Regions from separate parts of the Plantactinospora sp. DSM 117369 genome, predicted to be linked through region 3. Evidence: riboswitches for the same ligand, from Rfam matches in the RefSeq annotation. Region 3 holds a riboswitch; each other region holds the start of a gene.
The links. Region 3 has a riboswitch for cyclic di-AMP ahead of ACSMXO_RS35680 (coiled-coil domain-containing protein). Riboswitches for the same ligand answer to the same signal wherever they lie in the genome.
Positions count from the first base shown of each region.

Region 1: it holds a riboswitch for cyclic di-AMP, as region 3 does, so the genes downstream of both, ACSMXO_RS11570 (C39 family peptidase) here and ACSMXO_RS35680 (coiled-coil domain-containing protein) in region 3, are expected to answer to the same signal.
Region 2: it holds a riboswitch for cyclic di-AMP, as region 3 does, so the genes downstream of both, ACSMXO_RS00550 (C40 family peptidase) here and ACSMXO_RS35680 (coiled-coil domain-containing protein) in region 3, are expected to answer to the same signal.

Region 1 covers NZ_CM132446.1:2,583,727-2,589,754, forward strand. Annotated here, with positions in the region: gene ACSMXO_RS11560 (Gfo/Idh/MocA family protein) at 1-846, shown strand, start outside; gene ACSMXO_RS11565 (NADP-dependent oxidoreductase) at 843-1,802, shown strand; gene ACSMXO_RS11570 (C39 family peptidase) at 2,170-2,955, opposite strand; cyclic di-AMP (ydaO/yuaA leader) riboswitch at 2,961-3,104, opposite strand; gene ACSMXO_RS11575 (DUF2269 domain-containing protein) at 3,336-3,863, opposite strand; gene ACSMXO_RS11580 (hypothetical protein) at 3,956-4,279, opposite strand; gene ACSMXO_RS11585 (TetR/AcrR family transcriptional regulator) at 4,289-4,882, shown strand; partial or broken gene ACSMXO_RS11590 (metal-sensitive transcriptional regulator) at 4,976-5,150, opposite strand; gene ACSMXO_RS11595 (DUF305 domain-containing protein) at 5,460-6,028, opposite strand, start outside.
Region 2 covers NZ_CM132446.1:121,627-127,106, reverse strand. Annotated here, with positions in the region: tRNA gene ACSMXO_RS00570 (tRNA-Gly) at 41-111, opposite strand; gene ACSMXO_RS00565 (zinc metalloprotease) at 325-1,311, shown strand; gene ACSMXO_RS00560 (pyridoxamine 5'-phosphate oxidase family protein) at 1,313-1,885, opposite strand; gene dcd (dCTP deaminase) at 1,986-2,564, shown strand; gene ACSMXO_RS00550 (C40 family peptidase) at 2,712-3,752, opposite strand; cyclic di-AMP (ydaO/yuaA leader) riboswitch at 3,765-3,905, opposite strand; gene ACSMXO_RS00545 (N-acetylmuramoyl-L-alanine amidase) at 4,172-5,480, shown strand, end outside.
Region 3 covers NZ_CM132446.1:8,362,726-8,368,753, reverse strand. Annotated here, with positions in the region: gene ACSMXO_RS35695 (glycosyltransferase) at 1-198, shown strand, start outside; gene ACSMXO_RS35690 (polysaccharide deacetylase family protein) at 275-985, opposite strand; gene ACSMXO_RS35685 (SDR family oxidoreductase) at 1,195-2,223, shown strand; cyclic di-AMP (ydaO/yuaA leader) riboswitch at 2,477-2,610, shown strand; gene ACSMXO_RS35680 (coiled-coil domain-containing protein) at 2,614-3,633, shown strand; gene ACSMXO_RS35675 (O-acetyl-ADP-ribose deacetylase) at 3,730-4,257, shown strand; gene ACSMXO_RS35670 (hypothetical protein) at 4,443-5,048, shown strand; gene ACSMXO_RS35665 (hypothetical protein) at 5,243-6,028, shown strand, end outside.

The DNA.
Region 1 (6,028 bases), 4.2 Mb from region 3:
GAAGCGGAGCGCCTCGCCGAACTGGCCCGCCGGGCCGGCGCCCGTACCGTGGTCGGGCTCCAGGGACGATACGCCCCCGAGGTCCAGCACGCCGCAGACCTGGTTCGCGACGGGTACGTCGGCGAGGTGCTCGGCACCACACTGGTCGGCTCCGGCATGGTCTGGGGCGGCGAGGTGGACAGCCACAACCAGGCCTACTGGTTCGACAACGCCAACGGCGCCACCCCGCTCACCTCCGCCACGCTGCACGCCCTCGACCCGCTGCATTTCGTACTCGGCGAGTTCGACACGGTCGCGGCCAACCTCGTGGTGGGACGCAAGGAGGCGACCGTCACCGAGGACGGCAGCAGGATCCCGGTCACGGTGCCCGATCAGGTCGCCCTGATCGGCACGCTCACCTCCGGTGCGGCCGCCTCGGTCTTCTATCGCGGCGGCGCGTCACGCGGCGACAACCTCCGATGGGAGATCAACGGCACCGACGGCGACCTCGTCCTGACCTCGGCCTGGGGCAACATGCAAGTCGCCCAGCTCACCCTCGCCGGTGGCCGCGGCGCGGACACCACCGCCACCACCATCGAAGTTCCCCCGTCCTACTCGGACGGGATCCCCACGGACCTGGCCCAGACCCCGGCCGGAAGCGTCGCGCGGCTCTACGCGCAGTTCGCCCGCGACCTGGCCGACGGCACCCATACCGTGCCCGACTTCGAGCACGCTCTCAACCGGCACCGCCTCATCGACGCCGTCGAACGCTCCTCGCACACCGGCGTCGCCCGATCCCTGAAGGGACCAACCACCGGCCGGCGCCCTGGCGCCGGCCGCCCTGAACAGTCGGAGTCAATGACGTGAGAGCGATAGGGCTGCTGCGCCACGGCGGACCCGAGGTACTGGAGGTCGTCGAGCGGCCGACTCCGCACGCCGGACCGGGCGAGGTCCGGATCCGGGTACGCGCCGCGGCCGTCAACCCCGCCGACACCCTGATCCGGGCCGGCGTGACGCCTATCCGGCAACGCGGAACGGAACCGGTCATCCCCGGCCTGGATGTCGCCGGCACCATCGACGAGATCAGCTCCGGCACCAACCGCCGCCTCGCTATCGGCGACCGCGTGATGGCAATGGTCAACCCCACCCGCCCGGCCGGCGGCGGGTACGCCGAATGGGTCGTGCTTCCCGAGTCGTGGGTCGTCCCGGCACCGGCCGGGGCGAGTCACGCCGAGGCGGCCACGCTCCCGATGAACGGGCTCACCGCCCTGCATGCCCTTGACCAGCTACGCCTGACCCCGGGCAGCACCCTCGCCGTCACCGGCGCGGCCGGGGCGGTCGGAGGCTACGCCGTACAACTGGCCAAGGCCGCCGGGCACCGCGTGCTGGCCGACGCCGCCCCACAAGACGCCGACCTCGTCGCGTCGCTGGGCGCCGACCGCACCGTCGCCCGCGGGCCTGGGGTCGCCGATCGCTTCCGCGCGCTCACCACCGACGGTGTCGACGCGGTCGTCGACACCGCGATCATCGGCGCCCCGCTGCTCACGGCCATCCGCCGTGGCGGCTCCCTGGCCTACGTACGCGGCGTGCCGGACCACCCGGCGTTCGAGCGGGCGGCCGCGACGCGCGGCGTGACCCTCGTCTACGCCTACGTGCACGACTACGACGGGCGACGCGACAAACTCGACCTGCTCCGCCGGCTCGCCGACGAAGGACGGCTCAGCCTCCGAGTCGCCGACACCTTCCCGCCGGAGCAGGCGGCGCAAGCCCATCGGCTCCTGGCGGCCGGCGGCGTCCGGGGCCGACTCGTCATCGAGTTGTGAGCCCGCTGGCGAGCCGGTGGCCACGGCACCAGACCGGGATCGCGTCCCGGCGGTGGGACACCAGCCGAGGTCGACGCGGCCTACCGGAAGCCCTCCCATCGGGCGGGGTGTGCTGGCGGGTCGTGGCGGCCCAGTTCGCCGAAGGTGACGGGCCGCGGCGGCGGCCCCGCCCGCCGACAACAACGCCCCACCTTCAACCGCCCCCGGCTGACACAGACGTCCAGCGGGGCGCCAGAGGCAGATTCCGGCGTGCCTTCAGGAACAGGTGGTAGCCACTGTCGCGGCGACGCTGCCGGTAGGCCAGCGGTTGCACCGGCCACCGGCAGCTTGCCCGTCGACCTCGTCTGTGGGCCGAAGGGTGGGGTGATCAGGCGGAGTAGCCGCGGGTTCCGATCCAGTTCGCCATGTTGATGGTGCTCATCCAGTAGCTGGCCGGACCGAACATCCCCGATGAGTCCGACACCTTCACCATGCGCCCGTCGTCGCTGTAGCCGACGAGTGCGATGTAGTGCCCGCCCGGGAAGTCATGCCACGTCCCGTCGGCATCGGTGGCGCCGCCGGCGATGTTCGCCACGATGGCGTAGCCGTTGCTGGTCGCCCGCACCACGTCGGCCTGGAGTCGATCCATCTGCGCGGGTGTCGCGTCCTGTCCCGGAATCATCCGGGTGCGGTACCAGTTGCTTCCGACCATCTCGTTGAGCACACGAGTCGTGTCCTCGGCGGAGTCAGTGCCGTTGACCGTGGTTCGCAGGCCCCGGGCAAGCTGGTCCTGGCTCACATCGATTCCACGAGCGCTGAGTGCGTTACGCACCGCGGCGGGCCCGCAGTAATAGAAGTTGGGCTGATACTCGAAGGACGCGTCGAGCACTTTTTCTGCGGGAGCATCGGGCTGCGCCGGTTGTGACGGCTCGTCGGCAGGTGCCACCGAACGGGATTCAGGACCGGTCGACGCCCCGGTGTCCGGGTCGGCGGCGGCCGGAACAAGTGACTGCGCTGTGGCGCCGCTGGAGGTTCCCTCTGGCGGTTGGTTGAGCAGGGCTCCGGCTGTCGCGGCTGTCGCGGCTGTCACGACGGCGGCGGACAATAGGCCCAGCCTCTGTGCCCGGCGAAGGGCGCCAGGTCGGAACAGGCTACGCGATGGTTCTTCGAGCATGCACGGTCTCCTTCCCATGCCGCCGACCGGGTTAGCTGACGGGTTCGGGCGGGGAAAGAGGATGCCCTACCTGGCCTCTTGGCCTACGGATTCACCCCAAGATGCGATGGGTCCCCGGCTCGCTGAAAGCGATTAGGCGGGCCCGATTCGACGCCATTGGTCAATGACTGACAACCGAATCAGGCGGCGCCGACGCTACGAGGAGCCGATCAGGGATGCCAAACGCTCACCCAATCATGTGAGCCACCGCACTCACATCGCGTGCGTTCCCGGCCAGGTATACGCAGCGACGTAAAGGATGTTGGAAAACGTCACGAACGGGTCCTCCGGTGATACCGGCCGTGAAGGCGGTCGACCGTCAGCACGGCTGGCGCAGGCCGCTATCGAAGCGCGAGTGCTCCTCGTCGCATGCGGCGTCGGTCCGTCCGGTACGAGATAGCGCCGCGCGGCTTGTACACGGACAGGATGGTGGCGACGAGCAGAAGCAGCAGCGCGGCGGTCCCGTGAAGCAGCGGCGAGGTTCCCAAGGCACGCAGGTCGTTTCCCGGCAACGCCGGGTCGGTGGCCGCTTGCGCGATGTGGCCGACTGTCTGCGTGTACATCAGCAGGACGGCGGTGGCCAGGATGTTCAGGATGAGTTTGAACAGAACCCAGTAGTGTCGGGTGAGGCCCCAACTGGTGCCTGATGCCTGGACGATTCCGGTCACGAGCGAGGCGATGCTCAGGGGCACGAGGGCGTACCAGGTGACCGGTTCCATCGCCAGGTAGGCGGCTCGTACCAGCTGCGTGTCCTGGTTGGCTAGCCCGACGGCGGCGAGGACGACGAAGACCAGGACGGCGCCGAGCCAGCCGACGGAGAACGTGACATGCGCGGTAAGCGCGAACCGGCGCAGGCGGGGACCCATCATCAATGAACCTTTTTCAACCTCCCCTTGCGGTCCGGCGGACCGCAAGGTCGGACGCGGTGCGTGAGCGTCGCGCGGTCCAGGTTGAAAAAGGTTCAATGGCCGCCGTCGGGCGGCATGTGACCGCCGGATGTGCCGGGCACGCCGGAGGTGGGGGTGTCACCGGTGGGCAGGTGACGGCTGGGGCCGTGGCCACCGCCGGCGAACATCCCGAGGAGGAGCAGCAGCACCAGCGCACCGATGCCGATACCGAACACTTTCACCCAGGCTGGGGTGGCTGCGCGGCTGGTGCCGGGATCGAGGGCGGCGTGGCCAGGTGAGTCAGGCATGGGTTCTCCGAGGCAGGTACGAGTTTGTCGTGATCCGGATTCGACCCCAGTTTTACGAGACAGACTGTCGCTGTCAAGCCAGATCGTCATCGGATCGTCATGGTGTATCCTGGTGACGTGCCTAGACTGTGGAACGAGACGATCGAGGCGCACCGGCGCGATGTCCGCGACGCGATTCTGGACGCGACCTGGTCGCTGGCGGCCGCGCACGGGCCGCTGTCGGTGACGATGTCGCAGGTCGCGGAGAAGGTCGGCATCGGGCGGGCGACGCTGTACAAGTACTTCCCGGACGTCGAGGCGATCCTGCGGGCGTGGCACGAGCGACACGTGGCCGGGCACCTCGACCAGCTCGCCGAGCGCCGCAACCAGCCCGGCCGGCCCGGCGAGCAGCTCAGCGCGGTGCTGGAGCACTACGCGCGCATCGTCCACGAGCGTGGGCGGCACGGCGGTGATCTTTCCGCGGTGTTGCATCGCGGAGAACAACTCGCACAGGCCCAGCGCGAGCTCCACGATCTGGTCCGGGACCTGTGTGCCGAGGCCGCCGCCGTAGGCGACGTTCGCGGAGATGTCGCGCCAGAGGAGCTCGCGGCCTACTGTCTGGGCGCGCTCACCGCAGCCGGCGGCCTGCCGTCCGAGGCGGCGGTGACGCGCCTGGTCACCGTCACCTTGACGGGGCTACGGCCGCCGGCGTGAACCACCGAGGCGACCGGTGATTCGGGCCGTACGGCTGCCCTGCGATTTGAGGTCGTGCGGCGCGGACAGGTCTCCGCCACGGTTGGTACCGAGTCAGTGTCCCACTGCGGCCATCTCCTCCGTGCGGTCCTCGACGACGCCTTCGCGCATACAGTGCCGGGCGTGGCCGTCGAGCAGGCCGAGGGCCACCTTTGTCCAGTGCCGCCTGGATCGTGGAGATCTGGGTGAACACGTCGATGCAATAGCGGTCGTCGTCGACCATCTTCTCGGGATTCGAGCCGCTGTCACCACCGCCGGCTACGGCATCGCGAACGCCTGACTTCCGCGCTGGGCTGGCGGTCCGCGACGCGGGTCCCCCGGGTCCACGGCGTCGGCGGGCTCTTCCGGTCGACGTGCACCTCGCTGCCCGATCCGGGGTGACGTTGTCCGGAGAACAAGCCGGGCGGGTGGGCCGGGTACACCCGGCCCACCCGCCACTGAACCTTTTTCAACCTCCCCTTGCGGTCCGGCGGACCGCAAGGTCGGACGCGGTGCGTGAGTGTCGCGCGGTCCAGGTTGAAAAAGGTTCACTGATCAGCTACTTACCGCTGAGCATGCTCCGCATCTGGCCGATCTCCGCGGTCTGATCCGCCTTGATCTTCGCGGCCAGGTCCTTCGCGGCCGGGTTTTGCCCCTGCTGCAGTTCGGTGTCGGACATCTGCACCGCTCCCTGGTGATGCTGGATCATCATCTCCAGGAACATGCGGTCGAACTCGCCGCCGTCAGCCTTCTCCAGCGAGGCCATGTCCTGCTCGGACATCATTCCCGGCATTGCCCCGGTGGGGCTGCCGCCGTGCGTGCCATGCCCGCCACTCGACGGCGACGGCATGGGCACGGCCCAGTCTCGCAGCATGGCCGTCATCTGCTCGATCTCGGGCTGCTGCGCCGCCTTGATCTTCGCGGCGAGTTCCTTGACCTTCGGGTCGCTGGCCCTGGCTTCGCCGAGCTCAGCCATCTGCACGGCCTGCTGGTGGTGCGGAATCATCTCCTGAGCGAACGCGATGTCCGCCTGGTTGTACGCCACGGTGGCGGACGCGGTACCAGTGGGGCTGGCGGTGGCCTGATCGTCGCCGTGGCCGCCTCCGTGCGAGGCGCCGCCGCAGCCGG
Region 2 (5,480 bases), 1.7 Mb from region 3:
GCGTCAGGAAATGTTCTCTGACCTGGGCCTTCGTTGTCCGAGCGGGTGACGGGAATCGAACCCGCACTGTCAGCTTGGGAAGCTGATGTTCTGCCATTGAACTACACCCGCGAGCGGACCCCACTGTACCTGGTCGGGTCCGATCATGCACTCACCCTCCCCCGGGTACGGCGGCGAGCGCGCTGCCACTCGCTCGGATCGGTCGCGAACCACGCCGTGCCGCCTCGTTTGCAACTACGGCCACGGCGAGTAACGTCCGCCCCACCTGCAACTATGGCTCTGCGTCATTACAGAGCCACTCTCCGGATGCAAAGGGTGTTGGCAATGGCGTTTCGTGGACTGCGACCGTCGTCGCGTTCCGGCATGACCGGCATGGCGAGCATCTTTCTCGTCCTGCTGCTCGGACCCGGTCCGGTGGTGGCGGCACCCCCGGGCTCGGCCGGAGGGTCCGGCGGACCGGGCTGCGCCGAGACGACCGAGGCTCATCCAGATGGGAAAATGCGGCCCGGAGCGGCGCACACCACCGAGCCGAACGAGCTGACTCCGACCGAGGCCGCCGAACTGGATCGTGCGGTGGACTCGGCGTACGCACAACGGGTCGGGGTGGCACCGCTTGGCGTATCGGCGAGGCTCAGGATCACCGTCAACGTGGTGTTCCACGTGATCAGCGAGCGGCGGACCCGGGCCGACGGGGACATCCCACTGTCACTGATCAACACCCAACTGAAGGTGTTGAACGACTCGTTCGGCGGGCGTACCGGTGGGGCCTGGACGCCGTTCCATTTCAGGCTGAGGAAGGTGAACCGGGTGGTGAACCCGGCCTGGTATCCGATCGTGCCGGAGAGCCCGGCGGAGGCGCAGATGAAGCGTGCGCTGCGGGTCGGCGGCAAGCACACCCTGAACGTCTACACCGGACTACTGGACGACGAACTGCTCGGCTGGGCGTCCTTTCCGAAGCGCGAGTTCGACCCGCACGACGGGGTGGTGGTACTCGCCGAGTCGCTGCCGGGCGGCACGGCGGCGCCGTACAACGCGGGTGACACCGCAACCCACGAGATCGGACACTGGCTGAACCTCTACCACACCTTCCAGGAGGGCTGCGCGGGTCGAGGCGATCACGTCTTCGACACGCCCGCCGAGGCGGAGCCGGGCTTCGGCTGCCCGCAGCGACGGGACACCTGCACGACAAGGCCGGGCCTCGACCCGATCCACAACTTCATGGACTACTCGGTCGACGCCTGCATGTACGAGTTCACCTTTGGGCAGGCGCTCCGGATGCTCAGGGCGTGGAAGGCGTTCCGCGAGCCGTAGGTCAGGACGCCGGGACCGGCGCCTCTTCGACGGCCCGGCGCCGGCCGCGTCGCTTTGGCGCGGCGGCGGCACTGCCCTCGGGACCGCCGGCCGCGCCGGCCGGGTCGAGCCAGACCTGCACGGCGGGACGCTCGGACCGGTCTCCGGCGGCAAGCGGCGTGGCGCCGTTGCTGCCGTGCCGGGCAACCATCGCCACGTCGACGGTGAACTCGAAGAGCCGCCAGTCGACCTGCGGTGCGGCCCGCAGGTTGCCGGCGAGCTGGTCCACCCGCGCCTGGTCGGTCACCGGTCGGGCCCGGCCGGCGACGTACGCCTCGTCGTCGCTGTCCTCGGGAGGGAACGAGTGCAGCGCGTAGCGCCCGTCCCGTTCGAGGTCGCGCCGCTTCGGAGAGTCGACGACGAAACAGAAGAGTCCCTCGTCGGTGATGACCGGGGACACCGGGTGCACGCGCGGCCCACCGTCGGCGCGCACGGTCGCCAGGTAGCCGAGACCCGGGCCGTACTGCTGGATGAGGACGCGGATCGCGTCGGCGAGTCGGGGCTCGTCAGAGGCGAATTCGGACCAGGATGCCATGGGTACATTCTATCGAACACATGTTCGATCACCTACCCCGATCCCACCCATCGGCGAGGTCGCGGCCCGTCGACTTCGCACGACTCGCTAAGGTGATCCGGTGCTGCTCTCCGACCACGACCTAGTGATCGAGATCAAGGCGGGCACGCTCGCGCTCGAGCCGTTCGAGCCCGCGCTGGTGCAGCCGTCGAGCATCGACGTACGCCTGGACCGGCTCTTCCGGGTCTTCAACAACCACCTCTACACGCACATCGACCCGGCGGTGCAGCAGGACGACCTGACCTCGCTGGTCGACGTGCCGGACGGCGAGCCGTTCGTGCTGCACCCGGGTGAGTTCGTGCTCGCCTCCACGCTGGAGGTGATCTCCCTCGGCGACCAGCTGGCGGGAAGACTCGAAGGAAAATCGAGTCTGGGCCGGCTCGGCCTGCTCACCCACTCGACCGCGGGCTTCATCGACCCCGGCTTCTCCGGGCACGTCACGCTGGAGCTGTCGAACGTGGCCAACCTGCCGATCCGGCTCTGGCCCGGGATGAAGATCGGTCAGCTCTGCATCTTCCGGCTCTCGTCGCCGTCCGCCCACCCGTACGGGTCGGCCGTCTACGGCTCGCGCTACCAGGGGCAGCGCGGCCCCACCCCGAGCCGCTCCTGGCAGAACTGGCGCACCTGGCCCACCCGCTGACGCCGCGGTCGACAGCAGCAGCACACCGGCACCGAACGGCCCGGACCGGGCCCGACCGGAAGCTGGAACGCGAACAGAACCGAATGGCAAGAACCCCCGCCGCACCTGCGCGACGGGGGTTCTGCCGTTGACTCGGTCCGGCAGGCGTCAGCCGGGTCTGCCGAAGCTGTGGATCTCGCCGTCGTCCATCCGCTTCATCTTGATGGGTTCGCCGGCCCGGGAGGCGTGCACGATCCAGCCGTCGCCGACGTACATGCCGACGTGGCTGAGGTCGGCGTAGTAGAAGACCAGGTCACCGGGGCGTAGCGCGGAGCGGCTGATGCTGGCCGTCTGGCTGCGCTGCGCCCGGGCGTTGTGCGGCAGCGACACGCCGCCCTGGTTCCAGGCCGCCAGGGTCAGGCCAGAGCAGTCGTACGAGCCGGGGCCTTCGGCACCCCACTTGTACGGCTTGCCGATCTGGGCACAGGCGAACTTGACCGCCTTGCCGGCCGCACCTCCAGGGTAGGTGGCCGGGCAGGGTGCGGGCCGCAGCGGGCCGGCCGAGCCGTTCCCGTACGCCTGGATCCGCAGCTTCTGCAACCGCTCGACCTCGGCGTCGATCTCCTTCTTCTTCGCCGCCAGCTCTTTCTCGGTCTTGGTCAACTGGCTGACCAGCCGGTCCAGCGGAGCCTTCTGGGAGGCGTACTTGTCCTTGAGGTCGACGACCGCCTGCACCTCGCGCTGCTGCTGCCGCGCGAACTGGTCGAGCACCGAGAGCTGGCCGACCAGCGCGGTCGGCGACTTCGAGGTGAGCAGGGCGTTGACCGCCGAGGCCTTGTCACCCTTGTACGCCTGCACCGCGAAGTCGCTCACCCGGTTCATCGCGGCGTCGATCTGCGACTGGAGCGGGGCGATCTTCTTCTGCAGGGCGGCGGCCTGCTTCTTCTTCGCGGCCAGGTCCTGCCGGGTGGCGTTGTGCTTCTCGACGACCGGCTCCAGCTTGCGCCAGGCGGTGTCGATCTGCTGCTCGATCTCGGCCACCGACGGTTCGGCGAGCGCCGGCGTCGTGCCGGTGAGCAACACCGCGGCGCTGGCCAGTGCGGTGAGCGCGATGGCGAGAATGGACCTTCGAGGGCGCGGTTTCGCGTTCCCGGCGTCGGTGGATGCCGACCGGAGGGATGGCGACCGCGACGGGGCAGGGGGAGCCACCGGGGTCCGTACTCCTTCTTCCGTAGCCCGCCTACCGGGTTAGCTGACGGGTTCGGGCGGGAAGATTGTCGCCCTACCGCGTGAGACGCGGATTCACCCCATGAAGCTCGGGTCCCCGGTTCGCTGAGTGTGACGATTCGGCGGTGTCGAGACGTCGCCGCCCGGCTAGGCGGCCTGCCGTCGGCTCGACGGTCCCCAACACTAGAGAAGGGTGTTATCCAAACGCAACCCCGTGATCTGAGTCGATTCGTTAGGTATCGGACCGGTCGCTGACGGTGGGAGCCACTGGGACACGCCGAACACGCTGCGTGTCGGTGAAAGTTTTCTGCATAGCGACGAGCTCTGTCGGCAGGTATTGACGGGCACCGGTCCCGGGTGGAGGGTGATCTTCAGGCCCACCCCCGGCTCATGGAGGTTCGATGCTTCCCACCAGACACCCGCTGAGCAGGAGAATCGCGATCGGGGCCGCAGTCGTCGGCGCCGCCGCGCTGCTGCCGGCCAGCCCCGCGCCAGCCACCGTCACATCCCCCGACACCCGGCAACAGGAGTACGCCGCCGCGGCGGCCGAGTTCGGCGTACCCGAGAGCGTGCTGCTCGGCGTCTCCTATCTGGAATCTCGCTGGGACACGAACGCCGGCACGCCGAGCACCAGCGGCGGGTACGGCCCGATGCACCTGACCGACGTCGCCGGGCTGGCCGCCGAGCCGGAACACCCCGAGCACGGCGAGGACCGGCGCGGTGACGACGCCCGACCCGCCCGACCGGTGACCGGACCGGCCGGGCCGTACGCCGACCGGACCGGCGACGCACCGCCCGGCGGGCAGACCCTGGACGCCGCCGCCGCGCTGACCGGGGTCGACGAACACCTACTCCGCGCCGAACCGGCGGCGAACATCCGGGGCGGGGCGGCGCTGCTGGCGTCGTACCAGCAGGCGCTGGCCGCGCCGACAGGCCCGGCCAGCGACCCGGCGGCCTGGTACGGCGCGGTGGCCCGGTACGCCGGCAGCGACCGCGCGGATGCCGCGGCGGCCTTCGCCGACGAGGTGTACCGGACCCTCGCCGAGGGCGCCACCCGGACCACCGACGACGGCCATCGGATCACCCTGCCCGGCCGCCCCGGGATCGCACCGCAGCGCTCCTGGTTGGACCGGCTCGGCCTGCCCGGCACGCCCCGTCCGGACGGGCTGGAGTGCCCGCGCGACATCTCCTGCGAGTGGATTCCGGCCCCCTACCAGGCGTTCGGGGACGGCGACTACGGCAACCACGACCTCTCCGACCGGCCGGGCCGGCAGAAGATCGAGTACATCGTCATCCACGACACCGAGGGCAGCTACGACACCACGCTGCGGCTGGTGCAGGACCCGACCTACGTGAGCTGGCAGTACACGCTCCGCTCGGCGGACGGGCACATCGCGCAGCACGTGAAGGGCAAGGACGTGGCCTGGCACGCCGGCAACTGGTACGTCAACGCCAAGGCGATCGGCCTCGAACACGAGGGCTTCGCCGCCCAGGGCACCTGGTACACCGAGGCGATGTACCGGACCTCGGCCAAACTCGTCCGCTACCTCGCCGACCGGTACGACATCCCGCTGGACCGCGACCACGTCATCGGGCACGACAACGTCCCGGGCATCCTGCCGGCGAACGTGCGCGGCATGCACTGGGATCCGGGCCCGTACTGGGACTGGTCGCACTACTTCGACCTGCTCAAGGCGCCGTTCCGGGGCA
Region 3 (6,028 bases):
CTGGTGGGTCGCGGGGCGTACGGGCTCTTCACCGCGCTCCAGGCGGCGCGGCGGGCGCACGCCGGCGTGGTGACCCGGGCCCGGCACCCGCTCGCCGGCGCGCGGCAGGCGGCCAGCACCGCCGTACCGGCCGTACCGGCCCTACCGGGCAGCCGCGCCGAGGCGGTGCCCGGTGAGGTGACCGACCGGGTGGGCTGAGCACGCTCCCCGGGCGCGTCGCACTCGGCGCGCCGGTCGGGGCCGCCCTGTCCCGGAGGCGATCGCGGGCGCCGGATCAACCGTGTTCGCCGAGCGGGCCGACCCGCCAGCCCCGGCGGAGGCACTCCTCCAGCAGGTACGGCAGCGCGGCGAGGCTGGCCCGCCACGCACCCGGCGCGGAGGTGCAGTCGGAGTCGTGCAGCAGCACCGTGCCGCCACCGGCCAGCCCGCCGCGCAGCGTGTCGAGTACCGAGGAGCGGGTCGCCGACCGGGTCCAGTCCCGCCCCCAGCAGGTCCAGAGCACCGGGGTCAGGTCCAGCCGGCGCGCGGCCATCAGGGCGGCGGCGCTGAACACCCCGTACGGCGGGCGGAAGAACCGGGGTACCCGGCCGGTCACCGCACCGATCAGCTCGCGGGTCCGGGCCAGGTCGCGGTAGGTCGCGTGCGGGCCGCGGAGCAGCAGGTTCTGGTGCGCCCAGCCGTGCACCGCCACCTCGTGCCCGGCGGCGGCGAGGTCCAGGCCGAGCTCCGGTGCCCGGGCCAGCATCGACCCGAGCAGGAAGAACGTTGCGCGGGTCTGGTGCGCGGCCAGGGTCTCGACGAAGAGCGGGGTGGAGGCCGGGTCGGGGCCGTCGTCGAAGGTGAGCGCGACGTGCCCGGGGGAGCCGCGCCCGCTCAGCCGGGGGAAGAACCGCAGCCGTACTCCGGGCAGCACCGTCACTGCCGGCACCACCTGGGCGGCCAGCGCGGCACCGACGGTCGTCGCCGGTACCGCGCGTCCGCGCACTCGTTCCTCCACCCGCCGCACCATCGCGGACGCGGTTACCCGCGCGGCCGGTGTTCATCCTCACCCGGACGGGTGGCCTGCCCCGGTTGCTCCGGTCTCCGGCGCCTTCCGCGTTCCGTGCCGCCCTGCCCGATCGGCGGAGTTTGCCGGAGCTTCGGCCGGGTAGCCGGCGCCCGGCGATCCGGGGAGGTTCGGGACGGGGGAGCGGGATGCGCGGGCGACCTGCGGCGCGGGTAGCGGTGATCACCGGAGCGAGTGCCGGGGTCGGCCGGGCGACGGCCCGGCTGCTGGCCCGCCGGGGGATGCGGCTCGCCCTGCTGGCCCGGGGCGGGAGCGGCTTGCGGGGCGCGGCCGAGGACGTCCGCGCGGCCGGGGGTGTGGCGCTGCCGATCGAGACCGACGTGGCGGACCACCGCCAGATCGAGGCGGCGGCGGACCGGGTGACCAGCGAACTCGGGCCGATCGACCTGTGGGTCAACAACGCCATGGCCTCGGTGTTCGCGCCCTTCACGGAGATCGGGCCGGAGGAGTTCCGGCGGGTGACCGAGGTCTGCTATCTCGGGTACGTCCACGGCACCCGGGCCGCGCTCGACCGGATGTTGCCGCGCGGGACCGGCACGATCGTGCAGGTCGGGTCGGCACTGGCCTACCGGTCGATCCCGCTGCAGTCCGCGTACTGCGGCGCGAAGCACGCCATCGTCGGGTTCACCGAGTCGCTGCGCTGTGAACTGCTGCACGACCGGAGCCCGGTCCGGCTCACCATGGTGCACCTGCCGGCGCTGAACACCCCGCAGTTCGACTGGGTGCTGTCCCGGCTGCGCAACCGGGCCCGACCGGTACCACCGATCTACCAGCCCGAGTTGGCGGCCCGGGCCGTCATGTACGCGGCCGACCGGCCGGGCCGGCGGGAGTACTGGGTGGGCGCCTCGACCGTCGGCACCATCCTCGGCAACCGGTGCCTGCCCGGGCTGCTCGACCGGTACCTGGCCCGGACCGGGTACTCCGGCCAGCAGACGGAGCAGCCAGCCGACCGGAGCCGACCGGCCAACCTCTGGCACCCGGTCGACGACGGCACCGGGGCGGACCCGGGCGCACACGGCGCGTTCGACACGCCGTACCGGGCACGGAGTCCGCAACTCTGGCTGTCCCAGCACCGGGGCGCGGTGACAGCGGGTCTCCTCTCGGCCGGTACCGTGGCCGGTGTGCTGTTCGGCACAACGCCCTGGCGCAGGCGGTGACCGGAGAATCACCCACCGACCAACCTGGACGTGTTTCCGCACGTCGGACGGGTGGGAACGCGCTTGGTAAATAGCCGACAGCAGCTAGTCGATAATGGCGGGCAAAGCACGTCCTTCGATGCGTCCGACACGCGGTGATTACTGATAGTCGTTGTCTCGCAACGCCTTTAGCCGCGAACGGGTCTTGCCATTCCGGAAGTGAAACCGGGTATGCTGTCTGCCGTTCATAGCCGCCGGATACCGCGTGGTCCGGCGCTGATCGCCGCCTAATCGCCACACGGCGAGCCGGGGACCCACGCACCCCTGGGGTGAATCCGCGACAGCGGTAGGGACCACTTCCATCCCGAACCCGTCAGCTAACCCGGTCGGCGGCCGACGGAAGGGATACATGTGAGGGCACCCCTACGCCGAAGGCTGGCGACTGCCCTGGCACTGCTCACCGCCGCAGCTCTGGTCGTGGTTCCGTCGGAGGCGTCGGCGGCGCCCGCGCCGAAACCGGCCCCTCAGGAAGAGGCCGACTCGCCGGTGCTCGGGGACGTGCTCGCCAGCGCAGGTAAGCGGCTCGCCGAAGCGAAGGCCGAACGCACCAAGTCCCAGCGACGGCAGCAGCAGCTCGGCAACCAGTTGAAGCAGGCGGAGGCCCGGCTGGCGGCACTCACTCCGGAGGCGAGCGAGATCGCGGCCGAGTCCTACCGCAGCGGCAAGCTCAGCGCCATCGCGATGCTGCTGAGCAACGGCTCTGCCGACTCGTCCGATTCGTTCATGGAGCGGGCTTCGGCGCTCAACGAGCTGAACCTGTTCAACAACAGCAAGCTCCGGGCGCTCAACGCGGCGCGGGACGAGGTCGGCGCGGCCAAGAAGGCGATCGACGAGGAGGTCGCCAAGCAGGCCGCGCAAGAGAAGATCATCAAGAAGCAGCAGTCGGACGCGAAGAAGGCGCTCGCCCTGGTGGGCGGCAACTCGCGCCCCGACAAGGGTCTGGTGGCGGCAACCTCGCCGGTCGCCCGGCCCGGGCCGGGGATGGCGGACGGCTTCCCGGGGCTGCCCTGCAACCGGGACGACCCGACCACCGGCGGCTGCATCACCGCCCGGACGCTGCACATGTACAACGAGGTGCGCCGGGCGGGCTTCAAGAGGTTCGTCGGCTGCTTCCGGCCCGGTGGTCCGTTCGAGCATCCGAAGGGCCGCGCCTGCGACTGGTCGCTGCGCAATTCCGGCTTCAGCCGGGCCGCCAACGACGACCAGATGAAGTACGGCAACGACCTGGCCGCGTTCCTGATCCGCAACGCGGACCGGCTCGGCATCCTCTACGTGATCTGGTACAAGGAGATTTGGTTCCCGGACGAGGGCTGGAGTTCCTACAGCGGTCCGAGTGACCACACCGACCACGTGCACGTCTCCATGCTGTAGGCCCGAGCCACCCCGACCGCCCCGTCACCTGCCCGCCAGGTGACGGGGCGGTCGCGTTGGGCGGACATGTCGCGCGCCGGCTGGCATCATCGGCGGATGGCCGTCATCGAAGTCGTCCGGGGCGACATCACCCGGGAGCGCGTGGACGCGATCGTCACCGCGGCCAACGAGTCGCTGCTCGGCGGCGGTGGCGTGGACGGTGCCATCCACCGGGCGGCCGGGCCCCGACTGGCCGAGGCGGGCGGGGCGATCGGCCCCTGCGCGCCCGGCGAGGCGGTGGCGACCCCGGCGTTCGACCTCGACCCGCCGGTCCGGCACGTCATCCACACCGTCGGCCCGGTCTGGGAGGGCGGCGGGTACGGCGAGGCCGAGGTGCTCGCCTCCTGCTACCGCCGCTGTCTGGCGGTCGCCGACGAGGTGGGCGCGCGCAGCGTGGCCTTTCCGGCCATCGCCACCGGGGTCTACGGGTTTCCGGCCGACCAGGCGGCGCGGATAGCGGTCGACACGCTCCGGTCCACGCCCTCGGTGGTCGAGACGATCCGGCTGGTCGCCTTCGACGAGCAGACCGGCACGCTGCTGCGGGCGGCCCTCGACCGGACGAACCCGGCCGCACCACCGGGCTGACTGCCCCCGTCCGGCGGCCGGCGACGGCCGGGGAGTCTGGCTCAGCCTCACCACGCAGGGCTGCCGCGCGGCCGACCGGCTCGCCGCCGCCCGGGAGGCCCGGTTCACCGCGCTGCTCGACCGGATTCCACCCGACGAACGGCCGGCGATCCTGGCCGCCGTGCGACGACTCGCGGAGGCTGCCGATGACCACTGACAAGCCGATGACCAGCACGGACCCCACTTCGTACCGTCCGGGACGCCGCCGGGTCGTGCTGGGCTGCACCGCCGGGCTGGCTGCCCTCGCGGTGGCCGCCGCCGTACTGTTCGCCGTCGACCGGGGGCGTGACGAGGGCGCTCCCGCCGACGCCCGGCGACAGGCGGAGGTCGCCGAACGCGGTCGCGAGGTCATGCCGTTCGACCTCGAACGCACCACCCACCGGTTCACCCCCACCGCCGACGGCGGCCATCAGACGGTCACCGCGGACGAGCCGGTGGAGCGGCGGCAGGTGGCTCTGGTCCGCAAACACCTACGGGCGGAGGCCGAGCGGTTCCGCCGGGGTGACTTCACCGACCCGGCCCGGATCCACGGGACCGAGATGCCGGGGCTGGCGGAGTTGCGGGCCGGCGCCGGCCGGATCGGGATCGATTATTCCGAGCTGCCCGCCGGGGCACGACTGGACTACCGGACGACCGAGCCGGAGCTGTTGGGTGCTCTGCACGCGTGGTTCGACGCCCAGCTCGCCGACCACGGACCGCACGCCGAGCACGGGCTACCGTCCGGTCCGGACGGCGGTCAGGTGTCGGGGTAATTCGCGTATCGATCGGCCACTGCCGTCGATCTTCCGGTAGTACGTCAAGGGAACGGTCGTCGTCCGCTTCTCTCGGCGGCCGACAAGGTGACCCTGGCACCCCTCGTCGCGTACTCCGCTGACCTGGGCGGGCCGTCGGGCAGCGGGTCCGCGACTCGTCCTGCGACATTGACCAGCCTCGCTACCCTTCGATCATGTCACCCGGCGTGCTCCGGGCCGCTGCCCTGGCGCTCGGCATCCTTGCCTTCCTGAGCCGGTTCGCGGTGACCTGGTGGCTGGAACCGGTGACCGATCGGATCAAGCCCTCCGGCCTGGGCCTGCTGCTCCACCTGCTGGCGCTGGTCCTCACCGTGGTAGCGCCGCTCGTCGTCCTCACCCGGGTCGTCGCGCCGCTGCGACGGCGTCCCGCCACCTTCCAAATCGAAACTGCGGCCCGCCGGTTCGTCGTCGCGGGGTTCCCCCGCTTGCAGGGCGTCCTGACGATCGTGTCTCTCTGGGGTGCCGCAGGGCTGGTGGTGGTCGAGGGTGGACCGGCGCGGGACGGGCTCGGCTTCAACGACTGGCCGTCCGAGACCTACCACGGAGCCGTGTTCGCCGTCATCGTCGGGTGCGCGCTGGCCGCGCCGTTCCTCCAGCGGGCGGGTCTCGTGCTGGACCCGACCGGGATCTCCGTGCACGGGGCCCGGGGCGACACCACCATCGGCTGGGACGACCTGGCGCCCGGCGGGCCACCGCGACCGGCGCCGGTCAGCCCCCGCATCACGCTCTACCGCCGGGGCTGGCATCCGTGGCCGGGCCGCCCACCGCGTAGCGACGAACTGCCGGTCGGGCAGCTGAACGTGCAACCCGACTTCCTTGCCTCGGCGATCCGGGAGTACGTCGCACATCCGTCGTTCCGTGCCGGGATCGGCACCGCAACCGAACTGGCCCGGCTGCACGCCGACCTTCCGACCCGACCCGACGGCCAGTTCGGGGCGAGC